Regions from separate parts of the Micromonospora sp. WMMD961 genome, predicted to be linked through region 2. Evidence: riboswitches for the same ligand, from Rfam matches in the RefSeq annotation. Region 2 holds a riboswitch; each other region holds the start of a gene.
What was found. Region 2 has a riboswitch for cyclic di-AMP ahead of O7614_RS11695 (C39 family peptidase). Riboswitches for the same ligand answer to the same signal wherever they lie in the genome.
Positions count from the first base shown of each region.

Region 1: another riboswitch for cyclic di-AMP. It lies ahead of O7614_RS25660 (hypothetical protein); the one in region 2 lies ahead of O7614_RS11695 (C39 family peptidase).
Region 3: another riboswitch for cyclic di-AMP. It lies ahead of O7614_RS15590 (transglycosylase family protein); the one in region 2 lies ahead of O7614_RS11695 (C39 family peptidase).

Region 1 is NZ_JARUBJ010000002.1:5,680,082-5,689,553, reverse strand. It holds gene O7614_RS25685 (STAS domain-containing protein) at 200-562, shown strand; gene O7614_RS25680 (5'/3'-nucleotidase SurE) at 579-1,406, opposite strand; gene O7614_RS25675 (PfkB family carbohydrate kinase) at 1,403-2,398, opposite strand; gene O7614_RS25670 (SRPBCC family protein) at 2,558-3,025, shown strand; gene O7614_RS25665 (hypothetical protein) at 3,204-3,719, opposite strand; gene O7614_RS25660 (hypothetical protein) at 3,837-4,850, opposite strand; cyclic di-AMP (ydaO/yuaA leader) riboswitch at 4,906-5,037, opposite strand; gene O7614_RS25655 (cation diffusion facilitator family transporter) at 5,150-6,067, opposite strand; gene O7614_RS25650 (AAA family ATPase) at 6,173-8,290, opposite strand; gene O7614_RS25645 (alpha/beta hydrolase) at 8,399-9,346, opposite strand.
Region 2 is NZ_JARUBJ010000002.1:2,466,962-2,476,433, forward strand. It holds gene pseI (pseudaminic acid synthase) at 1-664, opposite strand, end outside; gene O7614_RS11675 (glycosyltransferase) at 798-1,967, opposite strand; gene O7614_RS11680 (acyltransferase) at 2,267-3,475, shown strand; gene O7614_RS11685 (hypothetical protein) at 3,570-3,950, shown strand; gene O7614_RS11690 (hypothetical protein) at 4,164-4,934, shown strand; cyclic di-AMP (ydaO/yuaA leader) riboswitch at 5,219-5,360, shown strand; gene O7614_RS11695 (C39 family peptidase) at 5,594-6,442, shown strand; gene O7614_RS11700 (alpha/beta hydrolase) at 6,588-7,334, shown strand; gene O7614_RS11705 (CDP-glycerol glycerophosphotransferase family protein) at 7,339-9,009, opposite strand; gene O7614_RS11710 (bifunctional cytidylyltransferase/SDR family oxidoreductase) at 9,043-9,472, opposite strand, start outside.
Region 3 is NZ_JARUBJ010000002.1:3,450,749-3,460,220, forward strand. It holds gene O7614_RS15575 (ATP-binding protein) at 1-1,401, opposite strand, end outside; gene O7614_RS15580 (SDR family oxidoreductase) at 1,738-2,436, opposite strand; gene htpG (molecular chaperone HtpG) at 2,586-4,514, shown strand; cyclic di-AMP (ydaO/yuaA leader) riboswitch at 4,831-5,002, shown strand; gene O7614_RS15590 (transglycosylase family protein) at 5,002-5,661, shown strand; gene O7614_RS15595 (hypothetical protein) at 5,751-6,086, opposite strand; gene dinB (DNA polymerase IV) at 6,209-7,396, opposite strand; gene O7614_RS15605 (VOC family protein) at 7,454-7,891, opposite strand; gene O7614_RS15610 (YafY family protein) at 7,987-8,961, shown strand; gene O7614_RS15615 (GNAT family N-acetyltransferase) at 8,856-9,437, opposite strand; gene O7614_RS15620 (N-acetyltransferase) at 9,434-9,472, opposite strand, start outside.

The sequences.
Region 1 (9,472 bases), 3.2 Mb from region 2:
ACATGATCGGCGAGGCGCAGATAACGAAAAGTGTTGAGTAATCAGATACTGAAAAGTACGGATATGGGCCCCTTTGTGGGCTCGGATCCGCGAATTGCTCATCCCGAGGGGTGGCGACCGAGGCCGTTGGAGGAATACTCTCGGTCGCGGCCCGCGTACTGATGAGGCGCCCGGGGGACGGGCGGGTGGAGGTGCTCGCGTGAGCCTGTCGATCGTGAAGTCGGTTTTGTCCGGTGGTGTCGTGGAGATCGCCCCGCGGGGTGAGATCGACGTAGACACAGCGTACGAGGTGCGCGAAGCGATCGCGGAGGTGCTGGCCAAGGGCCGACCCCTGCGCATCGAGCTCAACATGAGGCTGGTCACCTTCATCGACTCCGTCGGCATCAGCGCCATGGTCGCCGGCTTCCAGACGGCTGAGGTCAGCGACGTCAAGCTGGTGGTCACCGAACCGAGCCGGTTCGTGCACCGGCAGCTCTGGGTGACCGGCCTGCTCGGCCTGTTCGGTGCCCCGGAGCCCTACTTCGCCGGTGCCGCCACCCCCGAGGTGCTGCCCGGCGCCTGAGCGCACCGGCCACCCGTCACGGTTGTTCGTCCAGCCCGGTCAGGTCGACGTCGGTCGCCTCGCTGACCGCCCGGATGGCCGTCACCGAGGCGTACCCGGCGGCCAGCAACGCCACGTCCGTGCCGGGCTGCGCGGCCTGCCCCGGCTCCTCCAGCGAGGTACGCACGAAGCCGTGGCCGGATTCGGCCACCGTCATCTGCACCTGACCGAAGCTGGCCAGCGCGCCCCGACGCACGCCGCGCAGCCGCTCGTGCGGCAGGTCCGGTGCGTTCACGTTCAGCACGCTCTCGATCGGCGCGGAGGTCAACCGGGGGAGCAGATCCAGCGCGACCCGCGCGGCGGTGCTCCAGTGCCGTTCGGCGTCCCGTACCCGGGCGGCGGCATCCACGGCAGCGCCGCCGCTCGCCGCGGTCGCCTCACCCGCGGAGAGCACGTCGAGGGAGACCGCCATCGCGCGGCACCCGTTCGTGGCCGCGGTGAACGCGGCCCCCACCGTTCCCGAGTGCAGCACCGCTCGGCCGGCGTTGGCGCCACGGTTGATGCCGGAAAGCACCACCGACGGCGGTGGGCCGAACGCGCCGTGCAGGGCGATCAGCGTGATGAAGCCGGGGGAGCCGCCGACTCCGTACGCCGGCACTCCCGCGAGGTCCGGTAGCGGGTGGTCGTTCACGACGACCCGTCCATCCCGTTCCATGGCGCTCATCGCGGCGCTGGTGCCGCTCGCCTCCTCCAGCGGCGCGGCGACCACCACGTCCAGGCCGCGCTGCACGGCCGCCCAGGCGAGTGCCTGGATGCCCGGCGCAGCGATGCCGTCGTCGTTGGTGATGAGCACCCGCAGGGTCATCGGTCGACCACCCGGTCGGCCAACTCGTCGGGGGTGGTCCGCTCCTGTTGCCGGCTGTCCGCCGGCACCAGTCGGACCCGATCCACCAGGCCGTTGATCGAGTCCAGCCGCCCGGTACCCAGGCCGTGCCGGGTCACGTTCAGCGCGCCGGCCGCAGCGCCGGTCCGGATGGCGGTCCGGATGTCCCCGCCGCTGGCCACGATGGCGGCGACCCCGGCGGTCATCGAGTCGCCCGCGCCACGCGGGTCGGCGGCCTCCAGGCGGGGCATCTCGACCTCGAACAGTTCCCCGTCGATGAGCGCGAGCGCCGGCTGGTCGGCCCGGCTCACCACCACCGTCTCGGCACCGGCCGCGTGCAGCTCGTACATGGCCCGGGTCAGTTCCACGCTGTCGTCGGTGCGGGCGCGGCCGTCGCGGATCAACTCCTCGTGGCTCACCTTGAGGAAGAACACGCCGCTCTCCAGCACCGCGGAGAGATGATCGCCGGAGAGGTCGACCACCACCCGACCGCCGTTCGCGCCGAGGTCCGCAGCGAAACGCCGGTACAGGTCGGCGGGGACGAGCCACGGCGCGTTCGGTCCGCTGAGGATGCTCACCGCCGCCCGCAGGCCCTCCCCGAGGGCGAGGTTGTACAGCTCGTCGAGTTCGTGTCGGCTCAACGGCTGCCCGGGTACGTCGGCGATCTCCTGCCGGGATCCGCCCCGGCGGTCGTGCACGTACCCGCCGCTGCCGGAGTCACGGACCACCACCTTCAGGTCGACGCCCTCGCTGACCAGGAGCGGCTCCAACACCTGGCCGATCTCACCGCCGAGGGCGGCGCAGAGCACCACGTCGACACCGAGGGAGATCACCATCCGGGCCTGCCAGACGCCCTGCCCGCCGGGGTGCAGGTGCAGCTCGGGGTGTTCGTTGGGCTGGTCCACAGTCACCGTCAGCTGTGGAGTGGGCGCGAAGACCATCACGTGGCCGCCCGCCGGATCGTCGCCGTCCATGGTGTCCGCCTCCGACGCGGTTGGGGGTTTTCTTCTTGAACGACCCTAATGCGACAGCCGGTGACGTGGTGTCCGATCGCGCCGGGTCCGCCCCCGGAGGCGTTGCCAGCCAGACATCGGTACGGGACGATCGGGCGACCAACGGCGGCGGGAGACGGTGTGCTCAGCAGCGATACCTTCAGCTACACCGTCCAGGCCCGGTGCTCACCCGCCGAGGCGGCGGCGCTGCTCAGCGACCTGACCCGGCAGGGCGAGCTGCACCCGCTCATCGTCCGGGTCCGCCGGGTGCCACCCCGTCCCGGCGCCCAGGCCAGCTACACGATCAACGACCGGTTGGCGGCCGGGCCGCTGCGCCTCCGGACCACCTACCACGCGGACGTGCTGATCAGCGAGGCCGACGAGATCGTCATGGTGGCCCGCCAGTGGCCGGCCACCACGGTACGCAACCACACCCGGCTGCGCGCCGAGCCGGACGGCCTGGTCCGGATCGACGTGGAGATCACTCTGACCGCGCCGACGCCGCTGTTCCGCTACGCGTTTCGCCAGGCCCGAGCCGCCCACCTCGCCCTGGCCACCCGGCTGGGCGCGGCCCTCGACCGCGCCGACAACCCCCCGCCCGCCGCCTGACCCACCCGTGCCGAGCGCGCGGGTCCGTGTCGAGCGCCCGGGTCCGTGCCGAGCGCCCGGGTCCGTGCCGAGCGCGCGGGTCCGCACAAGATCCCAAGGTCACGCTTCATCATGGATGTAGTGGCCTCGGAGCGTGAGGAGACCACTACATCATGGTTGCAGCGCGATCATGGCGCGGTCAGGGCACCCTGGGCGCCGAGTTGCGGGCGCTGCTCGCGGTCGTCGTCCGGGTGACCTGCCGTCGGCCCCACGGCTTGTAGGTGGACAGCGCCGTCGCGATGATCATGAGGCTGGTCGACACCGCCGGCGCGATGACCAGGTCGGCGCGATCCCGGTCGGGCAGGGCGGCGCCCAGTGCTGCGGCGTGTCGCAGGTTCGGGGTGAGCAGGAACAGCACCAGTCCGACCATCACGGTGGTGAGCACGAGCTTGACCAACACCCACCGGTAACGCAGCAGGCCCCACGGTGTGAGCAGCGCGCTGGCGACACCGATCAGCCAGACCAGGACACTCAACGGCGCGAACAGGACGGTGCCGACCACCGCGCCGACCGGGTAGAAGACGGCCGGGTCGCCACCCCGCTGCACGGCGATGCCGAGGGTGAGCAGCACCAGGTCGGCGCCGAGCCAGCCCAGCGAGGTGACCAGATGCAGGGTGAGCAGCGCCTTGCGGGCCGTGGGTGGGATCCGAGGCATACCGCGATGCTGCCCGCCGACCTCGGCCGGGTCGTCCGACCACCGACGACATCAGGTGTACGCCCGGCGACGTAGCCGTGGCCGGTGCCCCGCGACCGGGGCGCCGGCCACGGGTGGTCAGTAGACCGACAGGTGTACGTGGTTGGTGTGGTCGGTGGACGGGGTGCCGTTAGCGCCGCTGTACGACTTCCACCCGCTGCTGGGTAGCCAGATCTGTCGGTACCAGATCACGTACAGCACGGCGAGCCGGTCGGCGTTGCGGATGAAGTACGCGGCCAGGTTGTTGCCGTACGTCTTGTCGCCGCCGGTGGCGTTCCCGCCGAAGCCGCTCTTCTGCGCGGCGAAGTCGCAGGCTCGGCCCTTCGGGTGTTCACCGGAGCCTCCGTTGCGGTGGCAGGAGACGTACCGGGTGAAGCCGGCGGCCTTGGCCTGGTTGAGGGCGTGCAGGGTACGCGGTGTGATGCAGCCGCTGGCCGGCGTCGGGTCGTCGACGCTGCACGACTCCTTCGGCCAGGAGCCGTCGGAGTTGCGCGGTGCGGCCTTCGCGTTGCTGGTGGAGGTGCCCCGGTTGGAGTCGGTGTCGGCGGTGGTCTGCGGCTTCGGGGCGGTGGCGACGGTCAGGGCCCGTTCGGCCTGCTCCTTGCGCTTGGCCATCACCGCGACCTGCTTGCGTTGTTCGTTGATCTCACCGTCCAGGGCGACCCGGGTGCGGTTGGCCTGCTCCTTGCTGGCGAGGAGGTCGCGCAGCACCCGGTCCTCGTTGGCGGCCACCGCGTCCAGGGCGGCGGCCCGATCCATGAAGCCTTCCGGGCTGTCGCTGTTGAGCAGCGCCGAGATCGCGCTGAGTCGGCCGGTGCGGTACGCGACGCCGGCGATCTCGCCGACCTTGCCGCTGCGCTGGTCGAGCTCCACCTCAAGGGTCTTCAGTTGGGTGGTGAGCTGCTGCTGCCGCTGCACGGAGGCGTCCAGGGCGCGCTTCGCGTCCAGGTAGCCCTTGCTGGCGGCCTCGAGTTGGGCGCGAAGCGCCGGAGTGCCGCCCTCTTCGTCGGAGTCGGGTGCGGCGGCCCGTTGGCCGGCCGGGGGAGCGGCCGAGGCGGTGCCGGCCGGGAGCGCGACGCCGAGGGCGAACATCGCGACGATCAGGGCCGCCAGTCGGGCGGCAGGTGGTCGTGCTGGTGCCACTGTGCAGTCCTTCCGTCAGCCGCCGACCGGGTTAGCTGACGGGTTCGGGACGGAAGATCCCTACCGCTGACGCGGATGCACCCCAGGAACATGGTTCCCCGGTTCGCCCGTGCGGGCGATTAGGCGACGACCACCACCGGCGCCGGGAGGCGCCGCCTGGTGGCGGCCGGGACCGAGCCTACCGGTACCGGTGGGGCGGCTGCAGCGAATGTGACGGACGGTGCGTGCGTCGTGACGGGGAGCCGCCGTCACCACTCAGTGGAGCCGCACGCCCCGGAAGCGGCGCCCGGCTCGATCTGCAGGGTCGCGTGCTCGATCCGGAAGTCGTCGTGCAGGGCGGTGCGCGCGGCGGTGAGCACCGCGCCGACCTCCGCGCCGGGCTCCATGGTCAGGTGTGCGGAGGCCACGTCCATGCCCGAGGTGAGCGTCCAGACGTGCAGGTCGTGCACCTCGACCACGCCGGGGACCGCGGCCAGCCGGTCGTGCACGGCGGTCACCTGGAGGTGTTCCGGTGCGGCCTGCACCAGGATGCGGATGGCTGCCCGGGCCAGCCGCCAGGTGCGCGGCAGGATGAACACGCCGATGGCGACGGCGACCAGCGGGTCGGCCCACCACCAGTCGGTGACGGTGATGAGCAGCGCCGCGCCGATCACGCCGACCGAGCCGAGCAGGTCGCCGAGCACCTCCAGGTAGGCGCCCTGGATGTTGATGCTCTCCCGTGCGGCGGAGCGGAGCAGGGCGAAGGCGACGACGTTCGCGAGCAGGCCGAGCACGGCCACCGCGAGCATCGGGCCGGTGATGACCTCGTGCGGGTTGCCGAAGCGGCGGATCGCCTCGATCACCACGTAGACCGCGACGCCGGAGAGCAGGACGGCGTTGGCCAGCGCGGCGAGCACCTCGAGTCGGTAGAGCCCGAAGGTGCGCTGCGGGTCGCCGGTGGCCCGCCGGGTCGCGGTGATCGCGGCGAGTGCCATCCCGATGCCGAGCACGTCGGTGAACATGTGCCCGGCGTCGGAGAGCAGGGCGAGCGATCCGGTGTGCAGGGCGGTCACCGCCTCGACCACCATCAGGGTGGCGAGCAGTCCGAATGCCGCCCAGAGTCGACCCCGGTGCTGGTGTGCGGCATTGGCGACGGACCCGTGGTGGTGGTCATGACCTGCGCCCACGTGAATTACCTTCCGCCGCCATCCCGGGTCCGGTCCAATGTATGTTCGCATCGCAATGTGTGCAAGTGTTTGGGTGGCGTCTCCCCCCGACGGCACCCGGACAGGTCAGCCGGTCGGGTCGATGGTGGTGAGGCGCTGGGTGGCCCGGGACAGCGCCACGTACAGGGTGCGTACCCCGGCACCCGGATCCGCCCGGATCTCGCTCGGGGCGACCAGCACGACTCCGTCGTACTCCATGCCCTTGGCCTCCAGGCTGGTGACCACCTGCAACCTCGGCGCGTCGAGCGCGTCGAGCCAACCGGCCACCTCGTCCCGACGCGGCACCGGCGTGATCACGCCGACCGTGCCCTCCACCTCGGCCAGCAGCTCGGTGGCGGCCTGCACGGTCGCGGTCGCCAACCCCGTCGGGGGCACCACCAGCTCGACCGGATCGATCCCGGTGGAGCGGACGGCGGTCGGCAGCGGCAGGTCCGGGTAGAGCCGCCGGATCTCCGCCGCCGCCACCGCGAAGATCTCCGAGGAGTTGCGGTAGTTGGTGGTGAGCGTGAAATCGTGCCGCTTGCGCCGGCCCAGTGCCTGGTCCCGAGCGCGGTCCAGTTCGTCCGGGTCGCCGGTCCACGCGGTCTGCGCCGGGTCACCCACCACGGTCCACGAAGCCAGCCGACCACGGCGACCGATCATCCGCCACTGCATCGGTGAGACGTCCTGTGCCTCGTCGACCACCACGTGGGCGTAGTCCCGGTAGTCCTCCGGACGCTCCCGGGCCGCGGCCCGGGCGGCCCGCTGCCGGTCGGCCGCGGTGCTCAGCTCCCGAACGCCGCCAGCCAGCTGGAACGGGTCGCGACGGGCCCGGGCCGGCTGCGCGGGCTTGCCGAGCAGCGCGTCCAACTCGTCCAGCAGCGCGATGTCGGCGATGGTCAGCCCGGTCGAGTCGAGGTCCCGGTACGCGGCGGTGAGCATCCGGATCTCCGCGTTGGAGAGGATGCCCCCGGCGTAGCGACGCAGCCGGTCCGGCTGGGTCAGCCAGCCGAGCACGTGCCGAGGGTGCAGACGAGGCCACCAGGCCTTGAGGAATTCCCGGAACTCCGACCGCTCGGCGATCTCCGCCTCGAAGGCCCGCTGCTCCGGCAGTCGGGTGATGCCCACCTCACGGGCCTGCGCCCAGAGCGCGGCGAACACCCCGTCGAAACCGGCCCGGCGCACCTCGTTGCGTCGGGCGCCCCGGTGCAGCGCGCGGTCCCGGATCCGGTCCAGCGTCGTCCGGTCCAGCCGCAGCAGCGTGCCCCGGTAGAGCAGGCGCAGCTCAGCCGGGCCACCCGGCACCGCGTCCCGGGCCGCCCGCTCCAGCACCCGACGCATCCGCAGTGAACCCTTCACCGCCGCCACCTCCGGCGGATCGGGGCGGGTGGCGGTCATCCCCGGGAAGAGGGTGCCCAGCGAGTGCAGGGTCGCGGTGTCCTCACCGAGCGACGGCAGCACCGAGCCGATGTACTCCACGAAGACCGACGACGGGCCCACCACCAGGATGCCGCCGCCCGCGTACCGGCTGCGGTCGGAGTAGAGCAGGAACGCGGCCCTGTGCAGCGCGACAGCTGTCTTGCCGGTGCCGGGGCCGCCCGCGACGATCGTCACCCCGGAGCCGGGCGAGCGGATCGCCTCGTCCTGCTCCCGCTGGATGGTCGCCACGATGTCCCGCATGCCCCGGCCGGTGGCCTTGGACAGGGTGGCCAGCAGGGCGCCGTCACCGACGACAGTCATCCCCTCCGGGGCGGCGCCCGGGTCCAGCAGGTCGTCCTCGATCCGGGTGACCCGTTCGGCGCGGGACTGGATCGTACGGCGACGCACCACGTCCAGCGGCTGCGCCGGGGTGGCCTGGTAGAAGGCGGCGGCGGCCGGCGCCCGCCAGTCGACGACCAGCGTGCGGGCGTCCTCGTCCCGGATGCCGAGCCGCCCGACGTGCAGCACCTGACGGTCGCGCAGGTCCAGCCGGCCGAAGACCAGCCCCTCGTGCTCGGCGTCCAGGGTGTGCCGCCGCTGCGCCGCGTGGAACACCATCGCGTCGCGCTCGACCAACGCGCCGTGCGTGCCCACCCGGGCCATCCGGTAGCCGTCGCGCTCGGCGCGGACCGCCGACTGCCGCAGCTCGGCCAACCGCGCGTACACCCGGTCGAGGTGGCGTTGCTCGACGGCGATCTCCTGCTCCAGGCCGGTCTGGTCGGTCAACGCACGCTCCTTCGACTGTCGCCGGCAGGCGGCGGGAACCGCGCAAGCCAACCGCAGAAGGGTACGGCCCCGCGCCCGACCCGCCGCGCCCGAGGTGCGGGAACGTGGTCAGGCACCGCTCGCGGCGGGAGTCGCGCCGAGGCCGCGGGACGGCGTTTCGCCGAGCACCCGACGCAGGACGGCGGTGAGCGCGGCGTTGACCTCGTCCGGGCGCTCCATCATCAGCATGTGCCCGGCACCGGGGCAGACGGTCAGCTCGGTGGCCGGGAGAGCCGCCGCGATCGACTCGGCGCACGGCGGTGGCGTCAGCCGGTCCCGGTCGCCGACCAGCGCGGCGGCCGGCAGATGGGCCAGCGCGGCGAGCGTGTCCAGGCGGTGCTGGGCGCCGATGGAGGCGCGGAACCCGCCGATCGAGCGCAGCGAGGCACGGGCCACCGCCGAGGTCACCAGGCGGAGGTCGGACGACTCGCAGCGGTCCCCGAAGAGCATCCAGCGGATGCTCGGTCGCAGCGCGTTCAGCAGCGCCCGGGGCGCCCGCCACGAACCGCACCGGGCCAACACGCCGGCACCGGTGGTCTCGGCCAGCCGGATCAGCCGGGCGATCCGCGGCGACAGCCCGTAGACGGTGTGCGCGTGCCCCTCGGCGGTGGTCGAGACGAAGACCAGCCCGGCCGTACGGGCGGCGAAGTGCGTGGGATGGCGGTGGGCGTACTCCATGATCGTCATGCCGCCCATCGAGTGCCCGACCAGGAGCACCGGCCCGGTCGGCGCCACCGTGTCGATCAGCGTGGCCAGGTCGTCGCCGAGCTGGGCCAGGGTGGCCGTGGGCAGCGCCATGCAGCTGGAGCGGCCGTGCCCCCGCGCGTCGTAGGCGACCACCCGCACCGCCCCGTCGACCGGCGCGGCGGTGAGCGCGTCGACCTGCCGGTGCCAGGCGCGCCCATCCAGCGTCCAACCGTGCAGCAGGACAGCCGTCACCTGGGCGTCCGTCGGCCCCGTCACCTCGACGTTGAGCCGTACGCCGTCCGGCATGGCAACCTCGAACCGTTCCGGCATCGCCACCTCCCCAGGGCCGCCCCCGCACCACCAGCACCGGGATACCCGGCGGTAACAACGGCTACCCGCCATGACACCACGCCAATCGCGCCCGGTCGAACATTCCCGACCTCGCCCCTGCTCGTC
Region 2 (9,472 bases):
CGGGCGTGTGGTCGGACAGCCCGACCGGCACGTCGAACGCGCCGGCCAGCACCGGCAGTCGGCGCAGGTTGCTGTCGGCCGGCGGCGCCGGGTAGGACGCGGTGCAGGCCAGCAGGACGATGCCCGCCGCACCACCATCCCGGGCGGTCCGCACCGCGGCGTCGATCTCGGCGACCGTCGCCATACCCGTGGAGATCACCATTGGTTTGCCCGTGCCGGCCACGAGCCGGATCAGCGGCAGATCCACCAACTCCGAAGAAGCGATCTTGTACGCGGGCGCGTCCAGCGACTCCAGCAACTCCACGGCGGTCGCGTCGAACGGTGACGAGAACACGGTCAGACCACGCTCGCGAGCCCGTTCGAAGATCGGGGCGTGCCACTCGTACGGGGTGTGCGCCCGCTCGTAGAGGCGGTACAGGTTCTCCCCGCCCCACAACTCGTGCCCGCTGGAGATCCGGAACGCCGGGGTGTCGACGTCGATCGTGATGGTGTCCGGCCGGTACGTCTGGAGCTTCAGCGCGTGCGCCCCGCTCGCGGCCACCGCGTCGACGATGGCCAGCGCGCGGTTCAGGTCGCCGTTGTGGTTGCCGGACATCTCGGCGACCACGAACGGTCGTTCCCCGGCCCCGACCGCGTGCGGTCCGATCTTGATTGTCGCCGTCATTCCGACCTCTGCTCGGGTACGCCCGCACCGTGGTGCGGTGGTGCTGTCGTCGTCCGCCCGGCGGGTGGACGACCTGGAAAACCAGGGCGCCGGGAGCCGACCCGGCTCCCGGCGTGTGGTGCGGTGGAGGCGTTCACGACAGGCGGCTCCCGGCCAGCGCGTCGCGCCGCTGCGTGGTCGTGACGCCCTCATCCGTCGTCGCGGCGCCCGCCCCCCGACCCGGGTCGTCGTCGGCGGTGACCGAACCGCTGCCGGTGTCGACGTCGCCCGCGGGGCTGGGGCGACGCAGGCGACCGGCGACCCGGTGCGCCTGGCGCAGAGCCGAGTACGCCAGCCAGTCGCCGCGCCCCACGAGGCGGTGCTTGAGCCCGGTCACGCCCGACGGCAGCGGATAACCGCCGGCGGGCAGGTACCGGCGGTAGTGCTCGGCGGCCCGGTGGAAGAAGTCCCGCCGCAGGTGTGGGTGCAGCCGGCCGTCGTTGCCCACCACCACCAGATAGTGGTTGATCATCAGTTGGAACAGCTCGGCCTGCAACCGCTCGTCCGGGTGCTTGCGGGCGACCCAGTCCAACAGTCGCTCGTACTGGGTGAACGCGTCGAAGTGCCGGCCGCTGCGGGTCGAGGTGATCGCGCCGTGCCGACCCTGCCGGTACAGGTAGCAGACCCGGTCCAGCACGGAGATCTTCTCGGCACCGATCAGCAGGGGGTGACTGAACGGGATGTCCTCGTACCAGCCGGGGAAGAAGCGCAGCTCCAGGTGGTCCAGGAAGTCCCGCCGGACCACCTTGTTCCAGGCGGTGTGCTGCACCCGCAGCAGCTGCGGCTGGTCGTCGAGACGGGTCACGCCCCCGATGCCGCGCAGCAGATGACTGCTCGCGTCGACCTCCCGCCGACCGTCCTCGTGCACCCGCAGGTGGTCCAGCATCAGCACGTCGGGCTGGTGCTGACGCAGCCGGTCCAGCACCGCCGCGATCGTGCCCGGCGGCAACCAGTCGTCGCTGTCGACGAACCAGACGTACCGGCCGGTGGCCACGTCGAGCCCGGCGTTGCGGGCCAGGCCCAGACCCACGTTGCTGCTCAGGTGCACGACGCGGACACCGTCGCGGCCGGCGGCGTAGGAGCGCAGCATGTCGCCGCAGCCGTCCGGGGAGGCGTCGTCGACGGCGATCATCTCGACCGTGTCCGACTCGCCCGCCGGGATGTCGGCCCGAATCGACTCCAGGCACTGGTACAGGTACGCCTCGACGCCGTACACGGGCACGACGATGCTCAGCAGCGGTGCGTGCGTCGGCTCATTGACCACGCCCGCCACCTTTGACGGTCCGGGTGGCCGAACCCGGAACCTGACGTGACCGCCGATGGTGGAGTCCCTGAACTCCCGCCCAGCGGAAGGTTAACGGCGGCCGGCCCGCAGTTCACCAGTCCGGCGGCCCGGGGCGCCGTCGGCGGGCGGGACGCGTCCGGTTCACCCGGGAGTGACCCGGTAGGGTGCCTCGGTGCGGCCCTGCCGGGCCGTCGCGGGCGTCGCCGTCGCGCCGTCCGACGCCGCGCCGAGGAGGATACGGACGTGCTGGTGACCCTGCCGAACTTCGGGATCCCGGCATGACCAGCGCCGCTGCGGTGTCGACCGCCCGGCCCGCCGCGCCCGCCCGGCTGCCCTCGCTGACCGGGCTGCGGTGGATCGCCGCGTTGCTGGTCTTCGGCTTCCACGCCGGCACCATGCGGATCATCGCCGAGCCGGACTACAAGGCGGTGGTCGACGCGCTGTTCACCCTCGGCCTGTCCGGGGTGCAGTTCTTCTTCATCCTCAGCGGGTTCGTGCTGGTCTGGTCGGCCCGGGTCAGCGACTCCCGGCGCACCTTCTGGCGGCGTCGAGTTGCCAAGATCTACCCGAACCACCTGGTGCTGTGGGGAGCCGCGCTGCTGGTCGCCTGGTGGTTCGCCGACCCGGTCCTGCCGACGGTCGCGCTGGAGAACCTGCTGCTGTTGCAGGCTTGGGACCCCCGGATGGGCTGGTTCTACAGCGTCAACACGGTGAGCTGGTCGCTCTCCTGCGAGTTCTTCTTCTACCTGTGCCTGCCGTTGGCGCTGCCGCTGCTGCGCAAGGCCCGTCCGAAGCTGCTGTGGGTGCTGATCGTCGCGCTGCCGCTGCTGATCCTCGCGCTCTGGCCCGCCCAGCAGTTGGTGCCGGAGGTGAGCCGGTGGTGGTTCACCCAGATCTTCCCGCCCGTACGGTCGCTGGAGTTCTGGTTGGGTGCGGTGGCGGCCGAGCTGATGCGCCGGGGCCTCTGGCGCGGCCCGGGGCTGACCGTCGCCAGCGTGATCTTCGTGGGTACCTGGGTGGCAGCCGCGCAGTGGATCCCCGCGGAGTTGTGGACCACGCTGCTCGCGGTCGCGTACCTGTTGGTGATCACCGCCGCCGCGGACGCCGACGTACGGGACAAGCGGTCGCCGTGGCGGTCCCGGCCGCTGATCTGGCTCGGCGAGGTCTCCTTCGCCTTCTACCTGGTCCACGTGCTGGTGATGACCAGCGTGCTGCGCTGGAGTGGTGACTGGGGGACCGGCTTCACGGGCTGGCGCGGCCCGGTCGTGGTGCTCGGCTTCCTGGTGGTGAACCTGGTCCTCGCCGGGCTGCTGCACCGCTTCGTCGAGACGCCGATGATGCGTCGGCTCGCACCGCGCCGCCCGGCCCGTCCGACGGCTGTCCCCCGACAACGCGCGGCCGAACCCGACGCCGTCGGCGCGCGGACCGACGCGGCCGGCGAGAGCGGGCAGACCAGCGGTCGATCAACGTACGTCGACTCGCGCTGACACCGTCCACCCTGCTCAGTGGGGGTTCGGCGCGGCGTGCGGCGACACGCCCGTGATCGGTGCGCGGAGGTCGGCACGACGGTAGCGTGGGGTCGTGCTCCCGGTCGCGTTCACCTGTCCGTTGTGGTGGGTGGCGCGCTGGGCGACGCGGGTGCTGACCAGCCTCGCCGTCGTCGCGGCCCTGGCGCTCGGCGCGGGCCCGGCCTCGGCCGCCGTGCCACCTCCGTTCGCCCTCGGCGCACTTCCGGCAAGCTGCCCGTGCACCTGCGCGCAGGAGGCCGTGCACGAGGCGCAGGGGGCGACCGAGGGGCCGGTCGAGGAGGCCTCCGCGGCGTGGTCGGTCGCCGCGCAACCCGCGCCCCCCGAGGCCGGCGTCGCGAGCGGGTCGTTGCCGGTGCGCACGGCCGGGTCCGACCGGCTGCCCCTCGTCCACGGCCCGAGCGGCCGGGCACCCCGGGCGCCACCCGGGCGCTGAGTCGCCTGGGCGCCACCCGGGCGCCGAGTCACCTGGGCGCCACCCGGGCCTGAGTCACCCCGGGCGCCACCCGGGCCTGAGTCGCTCGGGACGAGCGTCCCGCCGCCGCGCCTGTCGACCCACCAACTCCGCGCCCCACCGGCCCGTGCTCCGCCGTGGCCCGGTGGCCGGCGCGACTTCCCATCGCACTGCTCTCTCCCCGAGGTGCCGACCATGGAGACCGCTGTCTTCTACCAGTTCGTGACCGAGGTGCCGCAGGCCGCCGCCATCTGGTCCACCCTGTTCCTGCTCGCCCTGGGCGTGCTCGCCCTGTTGGTGGCCCGCCCCGAACGGGACCGGCCCTCGGACGATCCGCGCCCGGCCGCCCCCACCGCCCGGGAGGTGGCCGCCGCGGAGGCCGTCGACCGGCGTCGGTACGCCGAGGAGGTGGCGGTCGCCGCAACCGGCGCGGCCAGGACCGCGCAGCGGCGACGCGCTGCCTGGCTGACCGCTCAGGAGGAGATGGAGCGGGCCTGGGGCGGTTACGAGGAGGCGGACACCGCCGCCCGTCGCTTCGCCGGTGCCGGGGCGCTGCCCACCCCGTACACGCCCCGAACCCCGGCCGAGTACGCCGCCCGGGAGCGTTATCTGCACCGGGCGGCGATGGCGGCGTACTGGCGGGGCGACCTGACCATGACGCAGCTCGGCGACGTGTTCGCGCACCGGCGCGGCTGGGACCCCCGGCGGCACCCGGTCGAGCAGGAGGTGCTGCTCAGCCGGGCGATCCGGGACGCGAGGCTGGCCGACTACGAGACCGCGGCGGCCCGGGAGCGGGCTGCCTGGCGGGACGCGGAACTGGCTGCCGACTCAGCGTGCGTCCTCGCCACCGAGGCCTACGCGGCGGCGGCCCGGCTGCGACCGAACCCGCTATCCGCCCGGCGATCGGTGACCGGTGCGTTCCGACCGGCTGTCGTGGCACGGTGGCGCCCGGCCCGGGTGAGTTGAGCCCGATCCGTGACGTGAGCCGGCTCACGCTGACGGGGAATCGGGCGTCCGGCGCGATCGGCGCGATTCTTCCGGTGATTCTGGTCGCGTTCTCGGCGGCCTGTCCGGTTATCGCCCACAGGCGTCGCCGCATCCGCTTGTCCCATCGAGTCACGTCATCGGCAATACGCGCAGAAATTGCCGCCCCGATTTAGGTTTACGCAGGTGAACCTGGCTTGGCAGGGCGTGGAGTGACCAGTAGTGTCGTCCCGTCCGGTGCGGTAACCGATCGCAAGAGGCGACGCCGCGCCGACCCGCTCAATCGTGATGAACGAACCGGGGACCCACTAGTAAGTCCGGGGTGAATCCGCGAGCCACGGCCCGCGGTAGGGCGATCTTCCCGCCCGAATCCGTCAGCTAACCCGGTAGGCGGTGTCGGAAGGAGTTCCATCCTCGTGCAGCACCTTTCCACCCCTCGGTTGTTCCCTCGCCTCCACGGCGCAGCGGTGCCCCCGCTCATTCGTCCAGTGACGGTGAGCTGACCCCCCGGGTCATCGCCTGACCGCCCGGCCGCGCCGGGCGTTCCCCTGAGCGGTTCACCATCCGCGGACCACGGTCCGCGCGCTGGCGCCTGCCCGGATGCCGGTCCGGTCGCCGGTGTGCCGCTCTCCCCCCGATCCGTGGAGGACCCCGTGAAGCACACCCTGCAGCGTCAGCTCCGCCGTTTCGCCACCGAGCGCCCGTACCAGATCGTCGCCGCCTCCGCCGCGGCCCTCGCGATCGCCACCACCACCGGCGCCCTGCTCACCACCGCCGACGACGCACCCGCAAACCAGCGCACCGCGACCACGGTCGCCGAGATGCGCAGCGACGTCGCCGCCTCCCGCAGCGAACTGCGCGAGGCGTCCCCGTCGGCCAGCGCCGCGCCGACCACCGCCGCCCCGGCCACCAGCGCCGCCGCGCCGGTGGCCAAGGCCAAGGCCAACCCGGACCTGACCCGCAAGCCGACGCCGCCGAAGCCACCCGCGACCAAGGTGCTCGACTACGACTACGAGGCGCAGAACACGTACTACAACTGCGGTCCGGCGGCCACCCGTAACGCGCTCAGCGCCGCCGGTATCGACCGCACCCAGGAGGAACTCGGCGCCGAACTGGGCACCACCGAGATGGGCACCAACTCGGCCGAGGACACCACCCGGGTGCTCAACGCCGAGGTGAAGGGCTCCCCGTACCGGACCCGGATGTTCGCCGGCGCGCCCAGCCCGGCCCAGATGGACCGACTCCAGGCCGATGTCGTCAAGGCCATCACCGACGGCCGTGGCGTGGTCGCCAACGTCGTCGGCGACGCCACCGACACCGACGGCGGTTGGCACTCCTACGGCGGCGGGCACTACATCGCCGTCGTGGGTTACAAGGACAACGGCCGCACCGTCCGGATCGCCGACTCGGCGAACGCGGCCGACCCGTCGTACTGGATCACCACCATCGACCTGGCCAACTGGATCGCCAGCCGGGGCTACTCCGCCTGACCCGGGCACGCTGGATCGCCGCGGGCGCCGTCCCCCACAAGGGGCCGGCGCCCGCGGCGTCTTCGTCGGTGCCGTCGGTGTCTCGCCGGGAGTTGCGGGGATGACGACTCTCGTACCGGGCCGTGAACCGTGGGAGACTGCGGCCGTGGTGGATGAATCGGGTGGTCAAGCCGGTCGCGGGCCGGTCCTGCTGCTCCTGCACGGGATGGGTACGACCGGGGACGTCTGGTTGCCGTGGGCACCGTTGCTGGAGCAGCGCTGGACGGGGCGGTGGCTGGCACCGGACCTCGCCGGCCACGGCTGGGCGGGGCCGCTGCCGTCGTACACCTTCGCGGGGTTCGCCGACCGGATAGCGCGCGGCCTGGCGGCCAGTGACCGGCTGGTCGTGCTCGGGCACTCGCTGGGCGGTGTGGTCGGCCTCGCGCTGGCCGCCCGCGCCGCCGGCACGCCGGTGGACGCGGTGGTCGGGCTGGGCATCAAGGCCGTCTGGTCACCCGACGAGCTGACCCGCGCCGCCGACCTCGCCACCCGCCCGGTCAGCTGGTTCGCCACCCGAGCCGAGGCGGCCCGCCGCTACCTGCGGGTGTCCGGCCTGGCCGGCCTGGTCCCGCCGGACCACCCGGTGGTGGACGCCGGCCTGCGTCAGGTCGACGGCCGGTGGCGCCTCGCCATGGACCCGACCGCGTTCGCCGTCGGTGAGCCCGACCTGGCCGCGCTTCTCGCGGCGACCGACGTGCCGGTCGTGCTGGCGCGCGGGGAGCACGACCCGATGGTCACCGACGAACAGCTCAAGGAGTACGGCGTACCGGTCACCACGCTGCCCGGTCTCGGCCACAACGCCCACGTGGAGGACCCGGCGGCGGTGCTGGCGCTGCTCGACCCGTACCGCTGAGGAGCTACACCGGTGTGGGCGCGGCCAGCTCGTCCGTCGCCGTCAGCTCCCGGCGCGCGGCGGTGAGGAATGCCTCGGCGTACGACTCGGCCGGGAAGTCGCCCAGGTAGCGGCGGCGGGTGGCCCAGCGCGCCTCGGCCAGCGGGTCGGTGTCCAGCAGGTCCGTCAGCACACCGTCCACGTTGGACATGTCCCGGCGCAGCACGTAACCCGAACCGGCCAGCGGGAACCGCTGCACGAACCGGTCACCCGCGTCACCCATGTCGGTGACCGCGTACGGCTTGCCGGAGTAGAGGTAGTCCGAGATCACCCCGGACACGTCGGAGACCAGCGCGTCGGAGGCGTTGACGCACTCGGTGAGGCTCAGCTCCCGGGCCGCCGCACCGAACACGTGCTGCCGGCCGGTGCGGGCCCGGTCGGCGGCCAGCACCTCGGTCAGCCGGCCCAACTGGCGCGCCGACGCCGGGTTCTGCGCGGTGTACGGGTGAGCCCGCAGGATCACCGTCGCACCGCGCTCCAGCAGCCGGCGCAGCAACTGCTCGGCCACCGGCAGCGAGCAGTAGTCGGCGTCGGCGTGGTGCCCGGTCCAGGTGGGGGTGTAGAGCACCGTGGGGTGGGCCAGGCCCCGGGCGGGCTCCGGGCGTACCTGGATCGACTCGACCTGCGGGCGACCCACCACCACGAACTTCTCCGCGGGGATCTGCACCCCGGCGCGGGCGTACCTGTCGATCGCGGCCGGGCCGGCCACGAAGATCCGGTCGAAGATCCCGGACACCGGGTTGGCGCTCGGCGCCTTGTCGCTGTCGCCGTGGTGCAACTGCACGTGGGTGAGCTGGGTGAAGCGGATGCAGTGGCTGTTCTTCGCCCCGTGGTTGACGTAGAACGCCGCCCGAATGCTCGGCACCAGGGCCTCGTCCATGGCCCGCAGGGTGGGGCAGTAGACCACCGGAGCGTCGGTGGCCGCCGCGATCGGTGCCAGGAACTCCGGCTCGCGGAGCACGACCAGGAAGGGCCGGCCGATCCGTTGCAGGTACGGCAGCCACATGGTGACCTGGTATTCCGAGCCGGGCGGGGCGGAGAAGTAGAGCACGAACTCCGGCTGGTGCCGACGCAGCGCGCGGCCCACCGCCCCACCGCCGACGCCCGGCCGGAACCGCCGCCGAGCCAGGTCCAGGGCGACCGTCCCGGCGCCCGCACCGACCAGCAGACTGGCGACCAGTGGCACCACGGCAGGCACTGTCAGCGCGGCGGCGAGGGCCACCACGGCGAGCAGCCCGAGTAGCGCGGTGCCGAGCTGGTCGGCGACCAACGGCGTCCAGGCGCGAACCGGCAGGTTCGCCGTCCGCATCTCCAGATTGCCGGCGGTACGCAGCGGCCCCACCAGCAGCACCAGCCCCAGCAGGACCAGTGCGGTGGCGACCAGCGCCAGGTCGACACCGTCGTCCAGCCGACGCCAGTAACCCACCAGGACCGCGGCGGCGATCAGCGTCGTCTCCGCGACGAGGTCAGCACCGGGCCGGATGCGCTGCTCGACGGCCGAGGCGACCACGGCCGCGACGGCCAACGCCAGGCCCCAGCCGGTGCCGTCGGTGAGCGCCAGCACGACGAAGGCCAGCACGGCCAACCCGGTGCTCAGGCAGCGGGCAGCCAGCTTTCGGACCAGGTCGCCGCGCATGTCGCTCCGTTCGTGGTTCCGCAGCCGTGGGCGTCAGTTGGCCGACGCCACGTCGGCCGGCGTCTCGACCTGACCCGGCCCGGCCTGCGCCGGCACGCTCGGCGTGGCCCCGTCCCCGGGCGCCCGGCGTACGTCGATCACCTGGCCGGTCAGGTCGGAGATCAGCACGTCCAGGGACGACTGGGCGACGGCCTCCGCGGCGAGCAGCGTGTGCTCCGGCTCCTCGCCGAAGGCCCGCGTCCGCATCGGGGTGGCGGTCCGCTCCGGGTTGATGCAGTTGACGCGTACGCCGACGTCGGCCCACTCGTCGGCGAGCGCCTGGGTGAGGTTGACCAGGGCGGCCTTGGTGGCCGAGTAGAGCGCGTAGCGGGCCCGCCCCCGGGTGTAGGAGCTGGAGGTGTAGAGCAGCAACTGACCCTTGGTCTGCTGCAGATAGGGCAGCGCCTGGCGGGCGATGGTCACC
Region 3 (9,472 bases), 980 kb from region 2:
GGTGACGATGCGCTCCCAGTTGACCGGGTCGATCGTGACCGGCTGTGGCAGCGGCGGGCAGACCACCTCCAGGGTCAGCCCGGCCCGCTCGACGGCGGCCCGGAACACGCCGGCGAGTTCCGCGGTGAGCGCGGACAGGTCGACCATCCGGGCATCGCTGCGAGCGCGACCGGCTTCCAGGCTGGAGAAGGTGAGCAGGCTGTTGACAAGCGTCAGCAGCCGGGTGGCGTTGCGCCACGCGGTCTCCACCCGCTCGCGCTGCACGGGTGCCAGGGGTGCGGTGGCGTCGGTGAGGGCGTCGGCCAGTGGGCCGAGCATGAGGGTCAACGGGGTGCGGAACTCGTGGCTGACGTTGGCGAAGAAGTCGGTCTTCACCCGATCCAGCTCGGCCAGCGCCTCGGTCCGGCGCCGCTCCTCCTCGTACTCCTGCGCGTTGCGCAGTGCCAGGGACGTCTGCTGCGCAAGGAGTTGGTGGAAGGACCGGTACGCCTCGTCGAGCCTTCGGCTGGGGCTGACCCCGGCCAGCAGGACACCCAGCGGCTGGTCCTCGTCGCCGGAGGGCAGCGGCAGCGCCAGAGCGGTGTGGGCCGGGTCGTCCCACGCGCCGGCGGGCAGTGGCATCCGGTCGGCGACGTCGGACACCTGGACCGGACGACCCTCGGCGGCGTCCGGCAGCCCCCAGGCGCGGGCGACCGAGCCCGGGTCGAGCAGGTCGACGGTGTCCGGCAGCGCGCCCTGGTCGCCGCCGGTGTGGGCGAGCCGCCGCAGGGACGCCCCGTCGCGTAGGTAGATGGCGGCGAACGGAACGTCCAGCGGGTGACCGCCCATCGCGTCGATCAGCCGTGCGCCGGTCGCGTCCACGCCGACGGCGCGACCATCACCGAGAACGGACAGGTCGCGCAACAACCGCAGCCGACGTTCGTCGACCACCTGCTCGGTGACCTCGCTGCACACGGTGAACACGCCGACGGTGCGGCCGTCGTCGTCGCGGGCCGGGGCGTGCGAGACGCTGAAGTACGCCTCCTCGCGGTAGCCGGCTCGTTCCAGCAGTAGCTGGAGGGCGGGGACCCAACTGGCCACCCCGGTGGTCATGGCCTGCTGGATCAGCGGGGCGAGCACGTCCCAGCCCTCGGCCAGGGTCACCCGCACATCGTCGCCGAGCGCGGCGGGGTGCTTGTCACCGATCAGGGTGGAATACGCGTCGTTGTAGAGCTGGGAGAACTCCTCGCCCCAGAGCAGCAGCATGGGGTACCGGGAGGACAGGACCAGCCGGACCGCGGCGCGCAGGCTCTGCGGCCATCCGTCGACCGAGCCGAGCGGCGTGCGGGCCCAGTCCAGCGCCGCCATCAGCCGACCGGTGTCGCCGCCGCCGCTGAACAGGTCAATGCTGGGTCGTGTCACGCTCGACCCGGCCCCATCGCAAGCCCCCGTTCCGGGCCCGACGACCCCTGCTGGCATTACCTACCCATCCTGGCACCTCTACTCATCTGTGCCGACGCCGGTACCCACCGTCGAACCGGCGGCGGTACAGGACGAACGACCGATGCCCAATGCGTCGGTATCTGTAGGTGTCTCGGGCATCTGACCCTCGGCTCACCGGCACCGAGGACCCGTCGCGGCAGACCAGCTTCGTGACCGACGACGTGGCGTTGCGGGCGGGCTGACCGCGTACCGACGAGGACGGGCCGCCGCCGGTCGAACCGGCGGCGGCCCGTCCTGCCGACGCGGCGTCGTGGGTCAGGGAAGCTGCGGGTAGAGCGTGGCCACGCCGCCGGCCAGCCCGGCCTGCACCTGCCGGCTGGTCTGGTCGGTGACGATCTCGTACGCGTCGGCTTCGATGCCGTCCACCCCGAGTCGGGCGATCACCGCCGGGTCGGACTTCGGGCTGGTCACCGTCGCGGCCATGTCGGTGTCCATGTAGCCGACGTGCAGGCTGGCGACCCGGACGCCCCGCTCGGCGAGCTGGACGCGCAGCGCGTTGGTCATCGCCCACTCGGCGGACTTGGCGGCGCCGTAGGCCCCGTGCTTCGGGAAGTTGATCCAGGACAGCGCGGAGAGCACGTTGAGGATCGTCCCGCCACCGTTGCCGGCGATGATCGGAGCGAACGCCCGGACCATCGACAGGGTGCCGAGGTAGTGGGTCTCCAGCTCCTGCCGGACGAGGCCCAGGTCGCCGTCGAGGAGATCGGTGCCGGTGTCGATGCCGGCGTTGTTGACCAGCAGGGTCACGTCCCCGGCCAGCTCGGCGGCGGCGGCCACCGAGGTCGGGTCGGTGATGTCCAGGCGCACCGGCGTCACGCCGGGCAGGTCCACGCTGTCCGGGTTGCGGGCACCGGCGTAGACGGTGGCGCCGCGGGCGAGGAGTTCGGCGGCCAGGTGGCGGCCGAAGCCACGGTTGGCGCCGGTGACGAGGGCGGTGCTTCCAGAGATCTTCATGGCGGTCACGCTATCCCACCTGACTTCTGTTAACCAAAGTCAGCTAGGTCACAGCGGCACCCCCCTCAATCGGGAATGCGACCCGGATGCGGCAGCACCCCGGCCGGTGACTGCTCGTATCCTTTCCGCGAAACCCCGCACGAGCCGAGATGGGAGACGGTGTGAGCAACCAGGCCGAAACGTTGGAGTTCCAGGCCGAGGCGCGTCAGCTCCTCCAGTTGGTGGTCCACTCGATCTATTCGAACAAGGACGTCTTCCTGCGGGAGCTCATCTCGAACGCGTCCGACGCACTGGACAAGTTGCGACTGGCCACGCTCGTCGACAAGGACCTCGTCGCCGACACCGACGACCTGCACGTGACGCTCGAGGTCGACAAGGAGGCCCGCACCCTCAGCGTGCGCGACAACGGCATCGGGATGACCCGCGACGAGGTCGTCCAGTTGATCGGCACCATCGCCAAGTCGGGCACCGCCGAGCTGCTGCGCCAACTGCGCGAATCCGCCGACGCCCGCGCCTCACAGGACCTGATCGGTCAGTTCGGCGTCGGCTTCTACGCGGCGTTCATGGTCGCCGACCGGGTCACCCTGCTGACCCGCAAGGCCGGCGAGACCGGCGGCACCCGCTGGGAGTCCACCGGCGAGGGCACGTACTCGATCGAGGCGGTGGACGAGGCACCGCAGGGCACCACGGTGACCCTGCACCTCAAGCCGGCCGACACCGAGGACAACCTGCACGACTACACCGCCGAGTGGACCGTCCGCGACATCGTCAAGCGCTACTCCGACTTCATCGCCTGGCCGATCCGGATGACCGTCGAGCGCCCCGGCGCCGACGGCGAGGCGGCCACCAGCGAGGTGCAGACGCTCAACTCGATGAAGGCGCTCTGGGCGCGGCCCCGTGACGAGGTCGACGCCGCCGAGTACAACGAGTTCTACAAGCACGTCAGCCACGACTGGGCCGACCCGCTCGAGGTCGTGCACATGAAGGGCGAGGGCACCTTCGAGTACGAGGCGCTGCTCTTCCTGCCCAGCCACGCCCCGCTGGACCTGTTCTCCCCACAGGGCCGCCGAGGCGTCCAGCTCTACGTCAAGCGCGTCTTCATCATGGACGACTGCGAGGCGCTCGTCCCGACCTACCTGCGCTTCGTCAAGGGCGTGGTCGACGCGCACGACCTGTCGCTGAACATCTCCCGGGAGATCCTCCAGCAGGACCGGCAGATCCAGATCGTCCGCCGCCGGCTGGTCAAGAAGATCCTCGCCACGGTCAAGGACCTCAAGGCCAACCACGCCGAGCGCTACCGCACCTTCTGGACCGAGTTCGGCGCGGTGGTCAAGGAAGGGCTGATCGACGACACCGACAACCGCGACACCCTGCTGGACATCCTGTCGGTGGCCTCCACCCACGACGCGACCGAGCCGACCGACCTGGCCGGCTACGTGGCACGGATGAAGGACGGGCAGAGCGACATCTGGTACGCCACCGGCGAGTCCCGGGCCGCCATCGAGAACTCTCCGCACCTGGAGGCGTTCCGGGCCAAGGGCCACGAGGTGCTGCTGCTGACCGACCAGGTCGACGAGGTGTGGGTCGAGCGGGTCGGCGCGTACGACGGCCGGCCGCTGCGGTCGATCGCCAAGGGCGAGATCGACCTGGACACCGACGAGGAGAAGAAGCAGGCAGAGGCCGAGCGCGAGCAGCAGCGACAGGAGTTCGCGACCCTGCTCGACTGGCTGGGTACCACCCTGAGCGACAGCGTCCGGGAGGTCCGGCTGTCGTCCCGACTGACCACCTCACCGGCCTGCGTCGTCGGCGACGCCCACGACCTCACTCCGACCCTGGAGAAGATGTACCGGGCGATGGGGCACGAGGTGCCTCCGACCAAGCGGATCCTGGAGATCAACCCCGGTCACCCGCTGGTCTCCGGGCTGCGCAAGGCCCACGAGCAGGGCAGCGACACCGCCGCCCTGACCGAGACCGCCGAGCTGCTCTACGGCCTGGCGGTGCTCGCCGAGGGCGGTGAGCTGACCGACCCGGCCCGCTTCACCCGGACGCTCGCCGACCGGCTGGCGCGCACTCTGTAGACGGTCGACCCTCCGGCCGGCGGGCCGCCCTACCAGGGGCCCGCCGGCCGATCCGGCGTCCGGCGTCGAGTTTCCGATCGCCAACGGACACGTCGATTTTCTGGCGAGCGACACGTCGATCCGCTGCGCCGCCCCGTGGTCATGTTCCTTCACGACGCCTGATCCGAAACGGTCCACTGTGATCCCTGCACAGTGTCCGACCAGCCGCAACCGCTGCGGGCGGCGCCCCGCGTACCCCGGTGAAGAACTTCACAGGGGTTGGGCGATCGTCACCGACCGTGCCTAACGTCGGTCGGGTTCGCCACTGCGGACACCACGGCCGGCAACGCCTAATCCTGCCCCCGGCCGTCGGAACCCAGTCACCCGGGCAGGAGCGGGGGACCCACGTTCCTCGGTGCACGTCACCTCGGGGTGAAGCCGCCACCGCGCGGCCGGGCTCCTCGGCCCGAACCCGACAGCTCACCTCGCCGGCGTGGAGGAAGCTCACATGACGTCTGTCTACACGCCCCGTCATCGACGGGTCACCACCCGCCGTCTCGCCGTCGGCACCCTGGCCGTCGGCGCGGTCACCGGCGCCGTCGCCCTCTTCGGCCCGACCGCCCCGGCGCAGGCCGCGGTCAACTGGGACGCGATCGCCCAGTGCGAGTCCGGCGGAAACTGGAAGATCAATACCGGCAACGGCTACTACGGCGGTCTGCAGTTCTCGCAGAGCACCTGGGCCGCTTACGGCGGCAAGAAGTACGCCGCCCGCGCCGACCTGGCCAGCCGCGGCGAGCAGATCGCCATCGCCGAGAAGGTGCTCGACGGGCAGGGCATCGGCGCGTGGCCGACCTGCGGCAAGAAGGGCGGCTCGTCGGGCGGCTCGGCCACGAAGTCGACCAAGCCCGCCACGAAGTCGTCGACGAAGTCCACCGGGAAGCCCACCGAGCGGTCGTCGCGCGGCGAGCAGCCGGCGACCCGTAGCCACGAACGCACCGCGCCGCCGGCAGGCGGCCAGACGTACCTGGTCAAGCCGGGCGACACGCTCTCGGAGATCGCCGACGCGCACCAGGTGTCCGGCGGCTGGCAGGCGCTGTACCAGCACAACCGGCAGCTGATCGGGACCGACCCCGGTCTGATCTTCCCGGGGCAGAAGCTCAGCCTCTGACCGTCCGCACACGAACGCTCGGCCGGGTCACCGGCCGAGCGTTCGTGTGTACGGTGCTGGTCAGCCCGGGTGGTCGGGCCGGCTTCGGGTCACGCCGCCGAGGCGGACGCCTTCGGCGCTCGACGCGACGCCACCGGGCCGGCATTGCGACCCCAGCGAGAGGCCGCCACCTGGTCGGTCCCGCCGTCGATCGTCAACTCGACGGCGTCAGAGGCACCGCGGGACAGGCGCAGTGAGTGCTCGGCGCCCTGGCGGGCGGCGCACGGCCAGGCCTGCCCGGCGCACTGCAGGTTGCGGCAGTGGTCCTCGTCGTCCGGCTCGTGGGCGCTCAGCACGTCGACCGCCAACTGCCAGAGCAGCGGGTCGGTCACGTCGTGCGGGCGCTCGGCGCTACGGCTCACTCGGTTGCTGGTGTCGTCGGACATGCTGGTCCCCCTTGTCAGGCTGTACCCCTCAAGGGTCACCCGTCAGTCGCTGGCTAAACCGCCGACCTGCTGTGATGTGTCTCCGGTCGCAACCCCTCGCGTGGACACCGCACGCAGATCGGTCAATCCGGCAGCAGTGGCATCTCGACGCCCGGCTCCCGGCCGAGCAGCACCGCGCGGGTGAGCGCCGTCGAGCCGAACCGGTCGCGGACCGCGTCCACCGCGGCGTCCAGCTCCGCGCCCGGGTCGCGGTGGAACGGCAGCTCCGGCTGCACTGGACTGTCGTCCAGATTGCCCACCGAGACACCGATCAGCGTGACACCACGACTGTCGATCTCGGGCTGGGCCGACCGCAGCAAGGCGCGCGCGGCGGCGAGCAGCGGAGTCGTGTCCGCGGTCGCCTTGCCGATGGTGTGCGAGCGGGTCGCCCGGCTGTAGTCGCCGAAGCGCAGCCGCAGTACCACAGTGCGTCCGGACCGCCCGGCCGCCCGCATCCGGCGGGTGACCCGGTCGACCAGACCGGCGAGGATGGCGTCCAGTTCCGCCGGTGCATGCGGGGTACGGCTCAACGCGTGTTGAGCGCCCATCGAGCCGCGTCGCCGACCGACCTGCACCGCGCGCGGGTCACGGTTGTGCGCCAGGGCGTGCAGGTGCCGCCCGGCGCCGGACCCGAGCAGCGACACCAACGCGGCCTCGCCGAGCCGCGCCACCTCGCCGACGGTACGAATCCGATGCTCCCGCAGCTTCGCGGAGGTGACCGGGCCGACGCCCCACAGCCGCTCGACCGGCAGCGGGTGCAGGAACGCCACCTCGGCGTCCGGTGCGACCACCAGCAGCCCGTCCGGTTTGGCCACCCCGCTGGCCACCTTCGCCAGGAACTTCGTGCGGGCCACACCCACCGTGATCGGTAGGTGGACCCGTTCACGAACCTCCCGACGCAGCCGCGCGGCGATGTCAGCCGGTGGCCCGACCAGCCGACGCAGGCCGCCCACGTCCAGGAACGCCTCGTCGATGGAGAGCCCCTCGACCAGTGGCGTGGTCTGCCGGAAGATCTCGAAGACCGCTCGGCTCGCCGCCGTGTACGCCGCCATCCGGGGCGGCACCACGATCGCGTCCGGACACAGCCGGCGCGCCTGCTGGCCGCCCATCGCGCTGCGGACGCCCCGCGCCTTCGCCTCGTAGCTGGCGGCGAGGACCACGCCTCCGCCGACGATGACCGGCCGGCCGCGCAGCCGCGGGTCATCGCGCTGCTCGACCGACGCGTAGAAGGCGTCCAGGTCGGCGTGCAGGATGCTGGCGCCGGGCGACACGTACACATGTTCGCATGGCACCCGGCGGGCACGGCAGTGAGCTGGGCGAACGGCCGCTCAGTCGAGGCAGAACTCGTTGCCCTCCGGGTCGGCCATGACCAGGTGACCGGCGCCCAGCGGGGGAGCGGGCTCGTGGCGACTGAGTCGGGTGGCGCCGTACGAGGCGAGCCGCTCGGCCTCCTTCTCCAGGGCCGCCATCCGCTCGTCGCCCTCGAGCCCGGGTGCGGCCCGCACGTCGAGGTGTACGCGATTCTTGACCTGCTTGGTCTCGGGGACCCGTTGGAAGAACAGGCGTGGTCGCGACCCCTCGGGGTCCACCACCGCCGACGCGTCGTTGCGGTTCTCCGGCGGCACCCCCATCGCGTCGAGCGCCTGCTCCCACGACTCGAAGTTCCCGGGTGGGCCCTGCACCTGGTAGCCGAGAGCCTCGGCCCAGAACGCCGCCAACCCCGCAGGGTCGGCGCAGTCGACGGTGATCTGCACGTCGCGGGCCATGTCAGTTTCCCATCTCGTGATCTCGGTCGGTCATGGGCCAAGCCTCTCCCAGATAGCGGACAGAAACGTTCCGCATTTCGTGCAACGATCGGCGGGTGACCGTCGAGGCGACGACCGAACGGGTGCTGCGGTTGCTGGCGTTGCTCCAGCGGCGGCCATCCTGGACGGCCGCAGACCTCGCCGCCGAGCTGGGTGTCACCGACCGCTGCGTGCGTCGCGACGTGCAGCGACTACGCACGCTCGGCTATCCCGTGCACGCGGTGCCGGGGGTCGGCGGTGGCTACCAGCTCGGTGCGGGCAGCCGGCTGCCGCCGTTGCTCCTCGACGACGAGGAGGCGATCGCGACGGCGGTCTCGCTGCGCCTCGCCTCGGGCGGCACGATCGCGGGGGCGGGTGAGGCGGCCCTGCGGGCCCTCGCGAAGCTCGACCAGGTCATGCCGGCGCGGCTGCGTGCCGAGGTGCGGGCGGTGCACGGCGCCACCGCGACGCTCGTGGGCCCGGTGACCGAGATCGACGCGGAGTTGCTGGTGACACTGGCTCGGGCCTGCCGCGATGCCGTGCGGGTGCGATTCGCCTACGAGGCTCGCACCGGTGGGCAACACGAGCGGACGGTCGAGCCGATCCGGATGGTCACGACCGGTCGTCGCTGGTATCTGATGGCCTGGGACGTCGACCGCGACGACTGGCGGACGTTTCGCCTGGACCGAATGGGTGCCGCGGTCGCGACGACCTGGCGCTTCCGGGCGCGCGAGCACCCGGACCCGGTCGCCTTCGTGCAGCGGGCCGTGACCGAGGCGTCGTACCGGTATCTCGCCCGGGTACGGGTGCGCGCGACGTCCGACCAGGTACGGGAGTCGGTGCCGCCCCAGGTGGGGCGGGTCGAGGACGACCGCGACGGGTGGTGCGTGCTGGTCGTCGGCGGGGAGCGCCTGGACTGGCTCGCGGCGCACCTCGCACGTCTGAGTTACGAGGTGGAGGTGCTGGAGCCTCCGGAACTGCGCGACGCCGCGGCGCTGCTCGCCCGACGCCTCGCGGTGATGGCCGGCACGGCGTCGCAGGACAGCACGTAGTGACGCAGTGACACCGCGCTGCCGTCTGGTGCGGTCCACGGTGCGGTGCTGGTTCCGGCGTACCGCCAGCCGGTGCGCTCGTACAGGGCTGCGGCCGCGGCACCGTCGGACGTCACCTCGAGCGACAGATCGATCCGACGTGCGCTCGCCCACTGCCGAACCCGGTCCAGCAGGGCACCGCCGAGCGCCGACCCTCTGGCCCTCGGCACCACGAAGAGACGTGCCACCTCGGCCGTCGGCCGGGCCGGCGGCGTGCCCGCCCGCGCCGGCACCACCCGGTGCACCGCGACGTGCCCGACTATCGACGTGTCGTCGACCGCGACCCAGGCGTCTGCCGGGCGCGGCTGGCGTAGCCAGCGACGCGGGTCGGCGGGCCAGTTCAGCGGGTACCTGTCGACCCGGTGGACCTCGGCAAGCGCCGCGACGCATCCGTCGAGGTCAGCGGCGTGCCGTCGGCGAATGCGCGGTGGGGTCACAGGTCGTCGAACGGGCGTGCGTAGCGGAACTCACC